Regions from separate parts of the Mycobacterium sp. SMC-4 genome, predicted to be linked through region 1. Evidence: predicted binding sites of a transcription regulator. Region 1 holds the regulator's gene; the other holds the start of a gene.

Region 1 (8,322 bases):
GGTGGATCCGTCAGGCCATCACCCGCGGCATGGCCGATCAGAGCCGCACCATCCGGCTTCCGGTCCATCTGGTCGAACAGGTCAACAAGCTGGCACGCATCAAACGCGAGATGCACCAGAACCTGGGCCGCGAGGCCACCGACGAGGAACTGGCCGAGGAATCAGGCATCCCGGTGGAGAAGATCAACGATCTGCTTGAGCACAGCCGCGACCCGGTGAGCCTGGACATGCCGGTCGGCAGTGATGAAGAAGCCCCGCTGGGCGATTTCATCGAGGACGCCGAGGCCATGTCGGCGGAGAACGCGGTGATTTCGGAGTTGCTGCATACCGACATCCGCTACGTGCTGGCCACGCTCGACGAGCGCGAGCAGCAGGTGATCCGGTTGCGGTTCGGCCTGGACGACGGACAACCGCGGACCCTCGACCAGATCGGCAAGTTGTTCGGGCTCTCGCGCGAGCGCGTACGGCAGATCGAGCGTGAGGTCATGGGAAAGCTGCGCAACGGTGAGCGCGCTGACCGGCTGCGGTCCTACGCCAGCTGACAACCCAGCTGACAACAGAGCTCACGAGGGGTCCACCGAGCCGGTGGACCCCTCGTCCTGTCAGCGGTGTGGCACGCGTCGCGACACGGAGCACGCAGTTCAGGCCCACGAAACGGTAGACTCGCCGGAGACGGAGGGTGTGCCATGAATGATCTAGTCGATACCACCGAGATGTACCTGCGCACGATTTACGACCTCGAAGAGGAGGGCGTTATCCCACTCCGTGCGCGCATCGCGGAACGTCTCGAACAGAGCGGCCCCACCGTCAGCCAGACCGTGTCGCGCATGGAACGCGACGGCCTGTTGCATGTCGCCGGGGACCGTCACCTCGAGCTGACCGACAAGGGGCGTGCCCTGGCGGTGGCCGTGATGCGCAAGCATCGACTGGCCGAACGTCTGCTGGTCGACGTGATCGGACTGCCCTGGGAAGAGGTTCACGCCGAGGCATGCCGCTGGGAGCACGTGATGAGCGTCGACGTGGAGCGGCGCTTGGTGCAGGTCCTCGACAACCCCACCACCTCTCCGTTCGGCAACCCCATCCCCGGCCTGTCCGAGTTGGGCATCGGCAACCAACTGACCGACGGGGCATACAACCTGGTTCGCCTGACCGAACTGCCGGCCGGCATGCCGGTCGCGGTGGTCGTGCGCCAGCTGACCGAGCACGTCCAGGGCGACGCCGACCTCATCGCCCGACTCAAAGACGCCGGAGTGGTGCCCAACGCCCGTGTCACGGTGGAACTCACTGACCACGGCGGCGTGATGATCGTCATTCCCGGCCACGAGCAGGTCGAGTTGCCTCACGACATGGCCCACGCCGTCAAGGTCGAGAAGGTCTGAGCCCTTCACCCTGCCCGGCGACCGAACACACGTCGCGGCGGTAACTGAACGCCCAACTGCCGGGCCAACCGATAGCCGGTCCGTGCAAGGTCGCGAATCTGCTCCGGTCGCATGCCGGACTGCAGCGCGGTGTCCAGCATGCCCGCCATCGTGTGCTCCGGTTGGCATCTCAGCGCCGCGTCCAACGCGATACCCGCCAGCGGCCCGTCGCCTCGTGCATACGCCGAAAATGCAAGGAGAACAAGGGCTTCCACCCGCCACGGGGCAGGTAGCCGGCGGGCCAGGTCGGCCCACAACGCTTCGGCGACACCGGCTTTGTCGCCGACGGCCAGGGCGTAGAGCGTGTCCCGTACCCGTGGATCGGTGATCGACCAGGCCAGCCGTGCCGAGTCGGCATCGTCGAGTGCCAGCCCCTGGGCAACCTGCCCGGCGCTGGTCACCGCGTGCTCGATGTCGGCGCGCGCCTGCACCGCCGGGCGCTGCGGGTCAATTGCTCCGGTCGCGACGATGACCTCGCTCAACGCAGCGCTACGCGCCGGGTCTGCGACCGCGACCACGTCGACCAGCTCGGAGCGGCGGGCATACAGCCTTCTGCCGTCGAGCACGGCGGCCGCAGCCACCGGCGATGCACTGGGATCCTCGACGAGACCAGTGCTGCCGCAGCCGTCCGCGCAGTGCCAACGGACACCGGCCGCCACCCGCTCGACAACGTGCACCGCGTAGAGGTGCACGTCGCGCAGCTCCAGCTCGGCGCCCAGCAGGTGCGCGACCTCTCGGTGGTCGTCGGCGCACATCCGACAGCCGGCACCGACGTCGTCGACAAGCACGCCGATCGCAATCTCCGCCCCGGAGGTCGCGGCCAGCTCGGCCAGTCGGGGCAACGAGCCGACCAGCTCGTCGTCGAGATCGGCACGCAGGACGGCCCCCATCTCGCCGTCGGCGGCGGTGATCAGCACCAGTGAGCGTTCCGGGACGAAGCCGAGCACCGCGGGTAGCGCAGCGATCAGAACACCGGGATGGTCGAGCGGGAAGTCGAAGTGTGCGGAAGTGGTCATGGGGCAAACTTCCCAACGCACTCTGACGGTACGACGACGTCGGCTCTACGGTGACCGACAACTGTGGATGAACGTGACTCTGGGGATAACTCGGGGCGCGGCGCGCTTCGTCGGATCCGCGGCCCTCATGTCGTTTCCGCACCGCAGTCGCAGGGTAGCCACACTGGCACCGTCTCGGGAATTCCGGACCCACGCGTGTACGTTCGACCAACAAGACGTCTGGCGGACACCTGCGAGACACTGATAGCGACAAACCAGGGACGGCAAAGCCGTCACACCACAGCGGGCGAGGAGGCGAGAACCATGGATGACCACGGCGATGATCCAGGTCAGCACTATCAGCCTGAGCACACCGGCATGTACGAACTGGAGTTCCCGTCCCCGCAACTCATCGCAGCTGATGGCCGCGGCCCGGTGCTGATCCACGCGCTGGAGGGCTTCTCCGATGCCGGTAGCGCCATCAAGTTGGCCGCCCAGCACCTGAAGAACACCCTCAACACCGAGCTTGTCGCCTCATTCGCCATCGATGACCTGCTCGACTACCGGTCCCGTCGACCCGTCATGACGTTCAAGACCGACCATTTCACCGGCTACGACGAGCCGGAACTGAATCTTTATGCGCTCCACGACAGCGTCGGCACACCGTTTCTGTTGCTGGCCGGACTGGAGCCGGATCTTCGCTGGGAGCGCTTCATCACAGCGGTCCGACTGCTCGCCGAGCGCCTGGGTGTGCGCCGGGTCATCGGACTGGGATCCATTCCGATGGCCGTTCCCCATACCCGACCGATCACGCTGACCGCGCATTCCAACGACAAAGAGCTCATCGCCGACCACCAGCCGTGGGTCGGCGAGGTGCAGGTCCCCGGCAGCGTCTCCAACCTGCTGGAATTCAGAATGGCCCAGCATGGACACGAGGTCGTCGGCTACACCGTTCACGTGCCGCATTACCTGGCTCAGACCGACTACCCCGCCGCCGCGGAGAGTCTGATCGCCGAGGTCGCCCGATCGGCGTCGCTGCAGATCCCGACCGACGCGTTGGCCCGCTCGGCGGCCGAGCTCTACGAGAAGATCAATGAGCAGGTCGCCAACAGCCCCGAAGTGGCTCAAGTGGTGGACGCGCTGGAGCGTCAGTACGATGCCTTCGTTGCTGCGCAGGAGAACCGTTCCCTTCTGGCCCGCGACGAAGACCTGCCCAGCGGGGAGGAACTCGGCGCTGAGTTCGAGCGGTTCCTCGCCCAGCAGGCCGGCAAGAAAGACCGCAAGGACGGGGAGAATCCCACCGACTCTCCCTGACCGACGACGAGGGTGGTGGGCGACGTGACCGCGACGAGCCACGAGACGCGATGACCGGGCGCACACCGCACCTCCGGCCGGTGCGGGAGCTGACCCCGACACTGCAGTTCCGCACGATCCACGGCTACCGCCGAGCGTTTCGCATCGCCGGGTCAGGTCCGGCGATCTTGCTGATTCACGGCATCGGCGACAACTCCACGACGTGGAGCACCGTGCAGAGCGCACTGGCCCAACGTTTCACCGTGATCGCGCCTGATCTGCTGGGCCACGGACAGTCCGACAAGCCGCGGGCCGACTACTCGGTGGCCGCGTACGCCAACGGGATGCGCGATCTGCTCACCGTGCTGGATATCGACAGCGTGACTGTGGTGGGTCATTCCCTGGGTGGTGGTGTCGCCATGCAGTTCGCGTACCAGTTCCCGCAGTTGGTCGAACGGCTGATTCTGGTCGGTGCCGGCGGTGTCACCAAGGACGTCAACTTTGCGCTGCGCGCTGCCTCGTTACCGATGGGCAGCGAGGCACTGGCGCTGTTGCGGCTACCCCTGGTGCTTCCGGCACTTCAGCTGCTGGGGCGGGTGAGCGGCGCCGCATTCGGGTCCACCGGGTTGGGTCGCGACATCCCAAACATGTTGCGGATTCTGGCCGACCTGCCCGAGCCCACCGCGTCATCGGCTTTCGCCCGCACGCTGCGAGCAGTGGTGGACTGGCGGGGGCAGGTCGTGACGATGCTGGACCGCTGCTATCTGACCAGCTCCGTTCCCGTGCAACTGGTCTGGGGCCGCTGCGATTCGGTGATTCCCGTCGCGCACGCCGAGCTTGCGCACGCGGCGATGCCCGGATCCCGGCTGGAGATCTTCGACAGCTCGGGGCACTTTCCGTTCCACGACGACCCGGACCGTTTCGTCGAGGTGGTGCAGAGTTTCATCGATTCCACCGCTCCGGCGGTCTACGACCAGGAATACCTGCGTGAGCTTCTTCGCGCCGGGATCAGCGAGGCAGCGATCACCGGACCCGTCGACACTCGGGTCGCGGTGCTCGGCGCGTTGGATGCCGACGAACGCAGCGCAACCTGACCTGACCTGACATTCGGCGACGTACCATCGGCGCATGGCCATCGATGTGACGGTCCTGCGGGTATTCACCGACCGGGACGGCAACTTCGGTAATCCACTCGGCGTGGTCGACTCCGACACCGTGGACGCCGCCGACCGTCAGCGGATCGCCAGGCAATTGGGTTACAGCGAAACGATATTCGTCACTCTTCCGGTCGAGCACGCCCATTCCGCGCAGGCGCGCATCTACACCCCGACCGCTGAGTTGCCGTTCGCGGGTCATCCCACCGTAGGGGCATCATGGTGGTTGAAGAGCCGCGGTACGCCGATCAAGACGCTGCAGGTACCTGCCGGCGTCGTGCAGGTCACCTATCACGGCGAGCTGACCGCGGTCAATGCGCGTGCGGCGTGGGCGCCGGACTTCGTCATTCATGACATCGGCACCCCCGAGGCATTGATGGGGGCTGACCCGGACGAATACGGCGACGATGTCGCACACTATCTGTGGACGTGGGCCGACGAGACTCAGAACAGCATCCGCTCCCGGATGTTCGCCCCACACCTGGGAGTCCCCGAGGACGAGGCCACGGGCGCCGCCGCGGTGCGGATCACCGAATACCTCAGCCGCGACCTGACCATCGTGCAAGGGCAGGGATCGGTGATTCACACCACCTGGAGCCCCGACGGCTGGGTGCAGGTCGCGGGCCAGGTCGTCAACGACGGGACGCGCCAGATCGACTGACCGGTGATCGGATGGTCTACGTCGGAGCCGAGACTTCGCGGTGGGCGCGCAGCGCCTGAATCTCACGCTCGAAGTCCTCTGCTGAGGAAAAAGAACGGTAAACCGAGGCAAACCGCAGATAGGCCACCTCGTCGAGGTCACGCAACGGCCCCAGAATCGCCAAACCGACTTCGTGACTAGGTACCTCCGGTGAGCCGGTGGCGCGGACCGCATCCTCGACCTGTTGGGCGAGCAGGTTGAGTGCATCGTCGTCGACCTGACGCCCCTGACAGGCTCGCCGGACACCCGTGATGACCTTTTCGCGGCTGAACGGTTCGGTCACCCCGCTGCGTTTGACGACGGCAAGTACCGCGGTCTCGACAGTCGTGAACCGCCTGCCGCACTCCGGACATGCTCGGCGGCGACGAATCGCCTGTCCTTCGTCGGTCTCTCGGGAGTCGACCACGCGGGAATCAGGATGGCGGCAGAAAGGACAGTGCATCCACGCTCCTTCGCCGGTTCGACAGATCACCGCTTCAAACGGTTTCGAGCCTACCCGGGCGACGCTACGACGACCTGACGGCAGACCGATCGACCGATGCCCTTGCATGGCCGCGATCAGGCAACCGGGGCGATCAGCGTCTGCCCGGCATTGACAGCGACCGTCTGGAGTTGGTTCAACTCGCGAATCTTGGCGACAACGTCGGCCACCGGCGCTTCGGGCGCGACCCGACGCGCCACATGCTGCAGCGACTCACCGGCCTGGACCTGCACTACTGCCAATCGGGCCGGAACTGCGGGCTCGACGCCGACAACCCCGCCGGCCTGGGCGACCAGCCCCAACCACACCGTGATCGCCGCGGCGATCAATGCCAGCGCGACGGTGGTGGCCGGCGTAATGGGCCGGCGTCGGTGCGGCGCCCGAGACACGGCCACGGCCGATCCGCGGTAAGGGACCGGAACCACCCGTGGGCGGGGCGAACCTGATGGGCCCCGGGCGCCGGGAACCCGTGTCGGACGTGCCGAACGGTGGTGCGGCCTGCGCCGGCGGGCCTCGGGGCCGGCAGAACCGGAGGCAGGCGCACCAGCAGCGCCCCGCGTGCCGGCGACGCCATGAGTACCAGTGATATCCACGGTGGCCTCGCGTGAGTAGATGAGTGTCATGTCGTCCGCCTTTCGGTTGTCGATCCCAGTCCCAGATTCGCTACTGTGTTCGAACCATAGTCGATCACATGTTCGATTAGTAGAACGTGTGATCGAACTGTTGTAGACGGTATCGCCACCCACCGACAAAGCCGTTCCCGCAGATCGGGCCCGATGCATGTGACACGCGGTCGAACACATGTTTGATCAACTGTGGATCGTGGACTACATTCAGGCCATGAGCGACGACAGCAGCGACAGCACCGCCGACTCCACCTCGACTCCCCCAACAGCCGGACACCGTGACCGCGGCGTCGGCCTGACCGAGCGTCAGCGCACCATCCTCGAGGTCATCCGCACGTCGGTGACCACCCGCGGATATCCGCCCAGCATCCGCGAGATCGGCGATGCCGTGGGTCTGACGTCGACCTCCTCGGTGGCCCATCAGCTGCGCACGCTGGAGCGCAAGGGCTACCTACGGCGCGACCCCAACCGTCCGCGAGCTGTCGACGTGCGCGGTCTCGATGAGGCGGCTGCGGCCAGCGCGCCGGCTACCGAGGTCGCCGGCTCCGATGTGCTGCCCGAACCTACTTTTGTGCCGGTGCTCGGCCGCATCGCGGCCGGCGGCCCCATTCTGGCCGAGGAGGCCGTCGAAGACGTCTTCCCGCTCCCCCGCGAATTGGTCGGCGAGGGGTCGCTGTTCCTGCTCAAAGTTGTCGGCGACTCGATGGTGGACGCCGCGATCTGCGACGGCGACTGGGTGGTCGTCCGTCAGCAGAACGTCGCCGACAACGGCGACATCGTCGCGGCCATGATCGACGGCGAGGCCACCGTGAAGACCTTCAAACGCACGCGCGGCCAGGTGTGGCTGATGCCGCACAACCCGGCATTCGACCCGATTCCCGGCAACGATGCGGCGATTCTGGGCAAGGTGGTGACGGTCATCCGCAAGATCTGAAACGTCTGACGGGGTCGCGGAACTCGCGCTACGCGCCCCGAACGAATCCGTTGGTGATCGCCATTTCCTCACTGGCGAACCACAATTCGGCGGGCGCCTCGGGATAGTCGACATCATCGGGGGTCCAGTAGAGACCCGAGCGGGTGTCGGCTTTGACCGGGTAGCCATCGGGCATTTGACCTGGATCATCGAGCGGCATGTGCACCGCTGTGCCGCCCGGACGCGGCTCGTCATCGTCGATACGAGCATGTCGGCCGGTGTCGGTCATGGTGTCTCGTTCGAAGAGGGAGCCGGAGACCTGCTCGGCGACCACCAGCGGCTCTCTGTCGGCCTCGACGATGGGTTCCTCGTGGCCGTCGACCTCGGTGAGCGTCGGAATCCGGGTGGGTGCGGTATCGACGGCGTCGGGGTCCTCCTCTTCCTCGAGATCCGTCACGTCAACATCGACAGCGTCGGATTCCTCGACGTCGACCGGTTCCGAGGGGACCCCCCAGAAGCTCAGTGGCGTCGGTTCGACATCCTCGGAAATCGCTGAGGCCGTCGCCGGCTCGGGCGGTGTGGCCGCCGATACCGCAGTCAATCCTTCGCGTGCGTAGCGGTCCCCGAACAACTCGTCCTCACCGTCTGCGGGAGCGGCGAATCCAGCACCGTCCGCGGGAGCGGCGAATCCAGCACCGTCCGCGGGAGCGGCGAATCCAGCACCGCTCGACGACGGGTCGGC
Region 2 (8,322 bases), 770 kb from region 1:
CCCACACGAAGCGCACCGGCCGGGTGTGGTGCGGCGCCGGTGCCGTCAACGCCTCAGCGACAGCGTCTTCGATGACCCCTGCGGCCACCGGCTCGGCGCTGAACTCCCGCACCGACCGGCGCAGCAACAGCGCCTGCGAACGGCCCAGCGCGATGGCCTCTTCGGTGCCCAGCCAGAACAGGTCTTCCTCGCCGGCACGCACCAGTGCGCGCGCGGTGGACCCGTCGTCGGGCAGCCGCAACCCGCGCACCACCGCCACCGGCACCCCGGTCAACTTGCCTTTCACCAGATCCGCTGCGGCGGCGATCTCGTCAGCCACCGCGATCTCGGTGACGATCAATTCGTTGCCGTGCTGGTCGTGTTCACCGGCGTAACCGTGCAACACCGTCAACCCGGCCGCACCGATCGCCACATCGGTCTGACCGGTGCGCCAGGCCCGGCCCATGGTGTCGGTGACCACCACACCGACCGTCACCCCGAGGCGCTCCCGCAGCGCAGCCACCAACGCCGCCGCACTGCCGTCGGGATCGACCGGCAGCAGCGCCAATTCGTTGGAGTCGACGTTGGAGCCGTCCACCCCCGCGGCGGCCTGCACCAGACCCAACGCGTTCTCGGTGATCAGCGTGCGGCCCTTGCGGGCCAGCACTCGAACGGCTTCGGTGTCGATCAACCTGCGTCGCAGTGCATCCCGGTCATCCGGGTCGGCCGGCGCGACGACCATACGGCCCTCACACTTGGACAGCACCTTGCTGGTGACGACGACGACGTCGTGGTCGGCCAGCCAGGGCGCGGCCTTCGCGATCGCCGAAGCCAGGTCATCGCCCGGACGGAACTCCGGCAACCCGGGAACCGGCAGTATCTCCAGTCGCGCCGAACTGCCGTGGTCGGTCACAGGGTGATCCCGGCCAGGTCCAGCCCCGCATTGACCATCTCGGCGGTCACCGCGGGGTCGGTCATCAACAGCGGCACCGCGCGGACGTCGATGCCCGGAACGTCGGCGGTATCGCCGGTGTGCACCAGCCAGCCGTCCAGGATGCCGGTCGCCGACCGGGCCCCGTAATGCGCGGCCACCGCCGCGGAGGTGCTGTCCACACCCATCACCGACAGACACGCATCAGCCATACCGCGCAACGGCTTTCCGCCGATGATGGGGGAGTAGCCGATCACCTTGGCCGAGGTGGCCCGCAGCGCCGCGCGGATCCCGCCTACCGCCAGGATCGTGCCGATGCTGACCACCGGGTTCGACGGCGCGATCAGCACCACGTCGGCACCCTCGATGGCCTCGGTGACACCGGGAGCGGCCTTGGCCTGGTCGGCGCCGATGAACGCGAAGCTCTCGGTGGGCACCTGCGCGCGGTAGCGCACCCACCACTCCTGGAAGTGGATGGCCTTCTTCTCGCCGGTCTCCGGATCGCTGATCACGACGTGGGTCTCGCTGCGGTCGTCGCTGGCCGGCAGCAGCCGCGCGCCGGGATTCCAGCGCTTGCACAACGCCTCGGTCACCGCCGAGAGCGGATAGCCGGCCCGCAGCATCTGGGTGCGCACCAGATGGGTGGCCAGGTCGCGGTCGCCCAGGCCGAACCAGTCGGGCTGCACGCCGTAGGCCGCGAGCTCCTCCTTGGCGTGCCAGGTCTCGTTGCGGTGCCCCCAGCCGCGCTCGGTGTCGATGCCGCCGCCGAGGGTGTACATGCAGGTATCCAGATCCGGACAGATCCGCACACCGAACATCCAGGCGTCGTCGCCGACGTTGACGACGGCCGTCAACTCGTGGTCGCTATCATCGGAGCCGAACTGTCCCAGGCCCAGCAGATGCTGCACTCCGAGCAGAAAACGTGCGCCTCCGACGCCGCCGACCAGAACCGTCACCTTCACAGGGACCGAGACTAAGCCGTGCGGTCCAGACCCGTGACGGGTGGGGCGTGACAGACACACCACAGCGCGACGCGCCGATTTGTCGTCACGAAATGGTATGAATTCCTGTTCTAGCGCTTGACCGGGGTAGCTATCGCGTGTGTAATCACACCAGTGTCATTCGCGGTTTCCCACCGGATTCGGTGTCGCAGACCGAGATTCGATCACTTGTTCGAATTGGGTGGCCACATGGTAATAGTGTCGGCTGGCATTTTACGGATCTACGAGACTGTGAGGAGGGGAACATGGCTTTTGAACAGGCCGATTTCGGTGAATCGGTGAATTTCGACATCAGGCTCCTCGGCTCGGTGGGAAGTGCGCCGCACATCCAGACCGAATCGACACCTGCGATGAATGCGCGCCCGCAATTGAGCTTGGTGCCCGATCGATTTGACGAATTCGGCGACGATTCCGAGGTTGCTGAAGATCAATGGCAGGAACGGGCGCTGTGCGCTCAGACCGACCCCGAGGCGTTCTTCCCGGAGAAGGGCGGCTCCACCCGCGAGGCCAAGCGCATCTGCATGGGTTGCGAGGTGCGCGACGAGTGCCTGGACTACGCCCTGGCCCACGACGAGCGCTTCGGCATCTGGGGCGGCCTGTCCGAGCGGGAGCGTCGTCGTCTCAAGCGCGGAATCATCTGACCCAACAGACACTCTAGTCGTCATCGATCGTCGGGTCGATGACCGACGGCTCCACCCCCAGATAGGTGGCCACCTGGGCCACCAGCAGTTCGTGCAACAGCTCGGTCAGCTCGACGGTGTCTTTGGCCCGTCGCTCGATCGGCTTGCGGAACAACACAATTCGGGCCCGCGTCGAGTTGCCGCGAACGTCCACCCCGGCAGGGATGAGGCGAGCCAGCGCGATCGGACCGTCGGCCACCACCTCGGCAGGCCACTGCACCGTGTGCGGGTCCTTCGGGGCGATCCGCGGAATCTCGTCGACGGCGACATCGAGCGCCGAGACCCGATCGTGCCACCGTCGCTCGATGGGCTCGTAGGCCTCCAGCACCGCCATGTCGAAGCGCTCGGCGCGACTGCGCCAGCCCGGAACGGACGGCGGGAGTAGTGGTCCACGCATCTCCCGGCCCCGCCGCGAGCCCCGATGCCTGCGCACGGTCACGAAAAAGATCGTAACGGTTGAGCTTCGGCCGCCTGCCGGCTGCGCGTGTCCGGCGCACCGGGAGCGACGGGCCACGATAACCTTCCGAGCGTGAATGTTCCCCGTCGCTGCTGCCGGCCTGGGTGCCCTCACTATGCGGTCGCGACGCTGACCTTCGTCTACTCCGACTCGACAGCTGTCGTCGGGCCTCTCGCGACCGTGTCTGAGCCGCACTCCTGGGACCTGTGCGTGATGCACGCCAGCCGCATCACCGCACCGCGCGGCTGGGAGCTGGTGCGCCATGCCGGTCCGCTGCCGACGCTGCCCGACGATGACGACCTGGTGGCATTGGCCGACGCGGTGCGGGAGGGCCGCGACGGCGCCGCAGCCGCGCACGGCTTCACCACCGGATTCAGCGACCCGGTGACCGGAGCGCACGGCGGCGCGTTGATGGCGCCGCCGGCACGACGACCGGAGACCAACGGACGTCGCCGCGGACATCTGCGAGTGCTGCCCGACCCCACCGACTAGGTCGATGTAGTACCGGTGCCCGACGGTGGCGACGGCTAGGCTGGACGTCAACCAGTCTGGAGTCCAAGGAGCACTATGTCCCGGCCCGCCGAGGCAGTACAGCGCGTCATCAAGGCCTACGACGTGCGTGGCCTCGTGGGCTCCGAAATCGACGAGCAGTTCGTCAGCGAGGTCGGTGCCGCGTTCGCCCGACTGGTCCGTGCCGACTCCACCCAGGTGGTCATCGGCCACGACATGCGCGCGAGTTCCCCGACGCTGTCGGATGCCTTCGCCGACGGCGTGCTGGCCCAGGGGCTGGACGTGGTGCGCATCGGTTTGGCCTCCACCGATCAGCTGTACTTCGCCTCCGGCCTGCTCGACTGCCCGGGCGCGATGTTCACCGCCAGCCACAACCCGGCCGCCTACAACGGCATCAAGCTGTGCCGCGCCGGCGCCAAACCGGTCGGCAAGGACACCGGGCTGATCACCATCAGCGACGAGGTGATCACCGGCGTCCCCGGTTATGACGGTCCGCGCGGCACCCTCTCCGACCGTGATGTGCTCGCCGACTACGGTCAGTTCCTGCGGTCGCTGGTCGACATCGACGCGGCGCGTCCGCTGCGGGTCGCCGTCGATGCCGGCAACGGCATGGCCGGCCACACCACTCCGGCCGTGCTGGGATCGATCCCGTCGATCACCCTCGAACCGCTGTACTTCGAACTCGACGGCACTTTCCCCAATCACGAGGCCAACCCGCTGGACCCGGCCAACCTGGTCGATCTGCAGTCCTACGTGCTCGAGACCGGGGCCGATATCGGATTGGCATTCGACGGCGACGCCGACCGCTGCTTCGTCGTCGACGAAAAGGGCCAGGCCGTCTCACCGTCGGCGGTCACCGCGCTGGTCGCCGCCCGCGAACTGACCCGCGAGATCGGGGCGACCGTGATCCACAACCTGATCACCTCGCGCGCGGTGCCCGAGCTGGTGACCGAGCGCGGCGGCACACCGGTGCGATCCCGGGTCGGCCACTCCTACATCAAGGGGCTGATGGCCGAAACCGGGGCGATCTTCGGTGGCGAGCACTCCGCGCACTACTACTTTCGCGACTTCTGGGGCGCCGACTCCGGGATGCTGGCCGCGCTGCACGTGCTGGCCGCGCTCGGTGAACAGGACCGGCCGCTGTCGGACATGATGGCCGACTACCAGCGCTACGAGGCTTCCGGCGAGATCAACTACACCGTGACCGATGCGCCCGCGGTCGTCGACTCGGTGCTGCAGGCATTCGTCAGTCGCACGCACGCCATCGACCACCTCGACGGGGTGACCGTCGACCTCGGTGACGGCAGCTGGTTCAACCTGCGTATGTCCAATACCGAACCGCTGCTGCGGCTCAACGTCGAGGCCCGGACCGTCGAGGACGTCGCCGCTCTGGTCGACGAGATTGGTGCCCAGATCACCTCGGGGACAAAGGAACTGACGTGAACGCGGGTTCGCTGTCGGCCGCGGTCGTGGATCTCGATGACACCGAGGGTCTGCTGACCGCCGACCGCGACGGTCTGCTGCGGGCCGCGTCGATGGCCGGCGCGCAGGTCCGCGCCACCGCGGCCGCGCTCGACGAAGGCGTTTTCGATTCACTGCGCGCCGACGGCCCGCCGCGCACCGTGGTGTGGGTGGCCGGACGGGGCAACGCCGAGACCGCGGCCGCGCTGCTGGCCGCGCTGCTGGGCGGGACGATCGGCGCGCCCCTGGTGGTCGCGGCCGAGGCGCCGCCCTGGCTCGGCGCACTGGACGTGCTGATCGTCGCCGGTGACGACCCCGCTGACCCCGCCCTGGTCTCGGCGGCTGCCACCGGGGTTCGCCGCGGCGCCCGCGTCGTCGTCGTGGCCCCCTACGAAGGCCCGCTGCGCGACGCGACCGCGGCCCGCGCGGTCGCGCTGCCGCCACGGCTGCCCGTGCCCGACGACTTCACGCTGGTGCGTTACCTCGCTGCCGGCCTGGCCGTGCTGCTGACCACCGCGCCCGGGTTCACCGTCGACCTGAGTGCGCTGGCCGACGAGCTCGACGACGAGGCGCTGCGCAACAGCGCCGCCCGAGACACCTTCACCAATCCCGCCAAGGAACTGGCCCAGCGGATGATCGGCCGTGATGTCGTGCTCGCCGGTGACACCGCCCCGATGCGGGCGCTGGCCCGGCACGGTTGCGCGGTGATGTTGCGGCTGGCCTACCGGTCGATCGGCGCAGCCGGGCTGGCCGATGTGCTGGTGGCCCTGGCCGGCGGGTGGGGGAGCGCCGGCGGCGCGGCCCCTTCGATCTTCCACGACGACGAGTTCGACGGGCCGTTGCCGGACCGCACCCGCACCGTGGTGCTGACCACCGACGCCGACCGGCCGGCGGTGTCGGCGCGGTTGCGCGGTTTCGACGACGTCGACGTGATCAACGCCGGCGACGTGCCAGACATCGGGGCGAGCAGGGGGAATCAGGAGGCGCCGGGTTCAGCAGCGATGCCCGCGACCGCGCGTCCTGAGCAACAAGTTGCGCTGTTGGCCGTTCGCCTGGAGATGGCGGCGGTCTATCAGCGGTTGATTCGAGGTTGAGGCGAGTGCATCTGCTGAGGGGAGCGGTGCGGACCTACGCGTGGGGTTCGCGAACCGCGATTGCCGAGTTCACCGGGGCGCCCAGTCCGACGCCCCATCCCGAGGCCGAACTGTGGTTCGGTGCGCACCCCCATGATCCGGCCTATCTGCAGACCGGTGACGGGGAGCGCTCGTTGCTCGACGCGGTGCGGGGCAATCCCGAAGGGGAACTGGGTGCTGCGCTGCGGGGCCGGTTCGGCGACACGTTGCCCTTCCTGGTCAAGGTGCTCGCCGCCGGCGAACCGCTGTCGTTGCAGGCCCACCCCAGCACCGAACAGGCGATCGAGGGATTCGAGCGCGAAGACCGCCTCGGCATTCCGGTGTCGGCGCCCAACCGCAATTACCGCGACCGCAGCCACAAGCCCGAAATCATCGTCGCGCTCAGTCAATTCGAAGCGCTGGCCGGGTTCGCGCCGGCGGCCCGCTCGGTGGAACTGATGCGGGCTCTCGATGTCGCCGAGCTCGACCCGTACATCAACCTGCTGTGCGGACAGCCCGACGCCGACGGCCTGCGGGCGCTGTTCACCACGTGGATCACCTACCCGCAGCCCGACCTCGAGGGACTGGTGACCCGGGTACTCGACGGCGCGATCAGCTATGTGTGTTCCGGTGCAACAGAATTCGCGCGTGAAGCCAGGACCGTGCTGGAGCTCGGTGAACGCTATCCCGGCGACGCCGGTGTGCTGGCCTCCCTGCTGCTCAACCGGCTGTCGCTGAACCCCGGTGAGGCGATCTACCTGCCGGCGGGCAATCTGCACGCCTACCTCGAGGGAGTCGGAGTCGAGGTGATGGCGAACTCCGATAACGTGTTGCGTGGTGGTTTGACGCCCAAGCACGTCGATGTTCCGGAACTGCTGCGGGTGCTGGACTTCGAGCCCGCCCGCGAGTTGCTGGTGCCGACCGAGCTGCGCGGGGACGGCGCCGAACTGGTGTACCGCACCCCCGCGCCGGAGTTTGCAGTGTCGGTGCTGACCGTCGACGGGGATCGCCTCCGGCACGAAATCGACGCCCCCACCGAACATGACGGCCCGCAGATCTTGCTGTGCACCCAGGGAACGGTGACGGTGTTCGCCAAGGGTGATTCGGTCACCATGCAGCGGGGTGCGGCGGCATGGGTGGCCGACGACGAGGGTCCGATCCGGTTGTCAGCTCAGGAGCCCACCCGGTTGTTCCGCGTCACCGTCGGGTTCTGAACCCGTTCGGCGGCCCACAGTCGCAGATTGTGCTTGACGGTGCGACCGATCAGTTTCCCCGAGGGCACCATGTAGAGGCTGTCGAGCAAACTGAATCGCCGCAGAAACCATTCGGCCAGAACAGGATCGGTCTCCGCGGCGCCGAGGAATTGGTCGAATAGCGCGCCCACAGGTCGATACCACCACGGTGCGAAGCCCGCAGCCCCGTGCATCGTGTGATCGCCGATCGCGTTCATCGTCCACACCGGGTAGGTGCGCTTGGCGACGGCTCGCGCGAACGTCGTCGCGATGTCGTCTTCCGGGCCCTGCAGTGCCCGCCGTAGCTGGGCGGCCTGTAGCGAGGTCATCGTCATACCTTGGCCGAAAGTGGGATTGAAGCTCGCGACCGCGTCGCCGAACGGCAGGATGCCCGCCGGGAAGCGGTCGAGTTTGTCGTAGCGACGCCACCGGCTGGTCGGGTACTTGTGCAGCGCCACCTCCGAAATTGGCTGCGCCTGGCCGAGAGCCTCGCTGATGTGGGGCGGCAGTACTTCTGCGGCCAGCGCGCGCATGCCGTCGAAATCTCTGGGCGGTGCCACTTTCGCGACTCCGAACGTGGTCAGACCCCAGGTGCCGTCCTCGTAACAGAGCATGCCCAAGCCCAGGGGCTGCGCGCGCGATGCTCCGGCCACCACCACCTTCTCGGCGATCAGACCGTCGGGAATATCCAGCGCCACACTGGCATAGCCGATACCGACATGCACCGTGTTCTCCTGTGGGCGCTCAAAACCCCACTGCTGCAACCAGGCCGGCAGTCGGGTGCCCCGGCCCGTCGCGTCGACGACCAGATCGGCATCGATTGTCGCACCGTCGTCGGTGCGCACGCCTGTGACGCGGTGACCGTCGGACACGGGTTCGTCGACGCCGCGGTGCAGCACCGTGACGTTGGGCAGACTGGTCACCCGCCGACGGATCTGCCACTCCAGGTACGGCCGGCT

Evidence for each region. The regulator LexA, encoded in region 1, represses DNA repair genes until DNA is damaged. The targets are predictions, from matches to a motif close to CGAACANNTGTTCG.
Region 2: a site for LexA is predicted at 2,073-2,086, ahead of cofD (2-phospho-L-lactate transferase). Genes of this name have one in related genera too.

The regions. Positions count from the first base shown of each region.
Region 1 is NZ_CP079869.1:2,196,331-2,204,652, reverse strand. Features, by position in the region: gene sigB (sigma-70 family RNA polymerase sigma factor SigB) at 1-542, shown strand, start outside; gene KXD98_RS10660 (metal-dependent transcriptional regulator) at 687-1,379, shown strand; gene KXD98_RS10655 (DUF4192 domain-containing protein) at 1,385-2,434, opposite strand; gene KXD98_RS10650 (proteasome assembly chaperone family protein) at 2,738-3,727, shown strand; gene KXD98_RS10645 (alpha/beta fold hydrolase) at 3,778-4,800, shown strand; gene KXD98_RS10640 (PhzF family phenazine biosynthesis protein) at 4,835-5,521, shown strand; gene nrdR (transcriptional regulator NrdR) at 5,538-6,002, opposite strand; gene KXD98_RS28525 (LysM peptidoglycan-binding domain-containing protein) at 6,119-6,436, opposite strand; gene lexA (transcriptional repressor LexA) at 6,882-7,601, shown strand; gene KXD98_RS10620 (LGFP repeat-containing protein) at 7,630-8,322, opposite strand, start outside.
Region 2 is NZ_CP079869.1:1,430,313-1,438,634, forward strand. Features, by position in the region: gene KXD98_RS06810 (coenzyme F420-0:L-glutamate ligase) at 1-892, opposite strand, end outside; gene cofD (2-phospho-L-lactate transferase) at 889-1,872, opposite strand; gene KXD98_RS06820 (WhiB family transcriptional regulator) at 2,286-2,552, shown strand; gene KXD98_RS06825 (metallopeptidase family protein) at 2,566-2,988, opposite strand; gene KXD98_RS06830 (DUF3499 domain-containing protein) at 3,121-3,540, shown strand; gene KXD98_RS06835 (phosphomannomutase/phosphoglucomutase) at 3,616-5,001, shown strand; gene KXD98_RS06840 (TobH protein) at 4,998-6,113, shown strand; gene manA (mannose-6-phosphate isomerase, class I) at 6,119-7,345, shown strand; gene KXD98_RS06850 (NAD(P)/FAD-dependent oxidoreductase) at 7,303-8,322, opposite strand, start outside.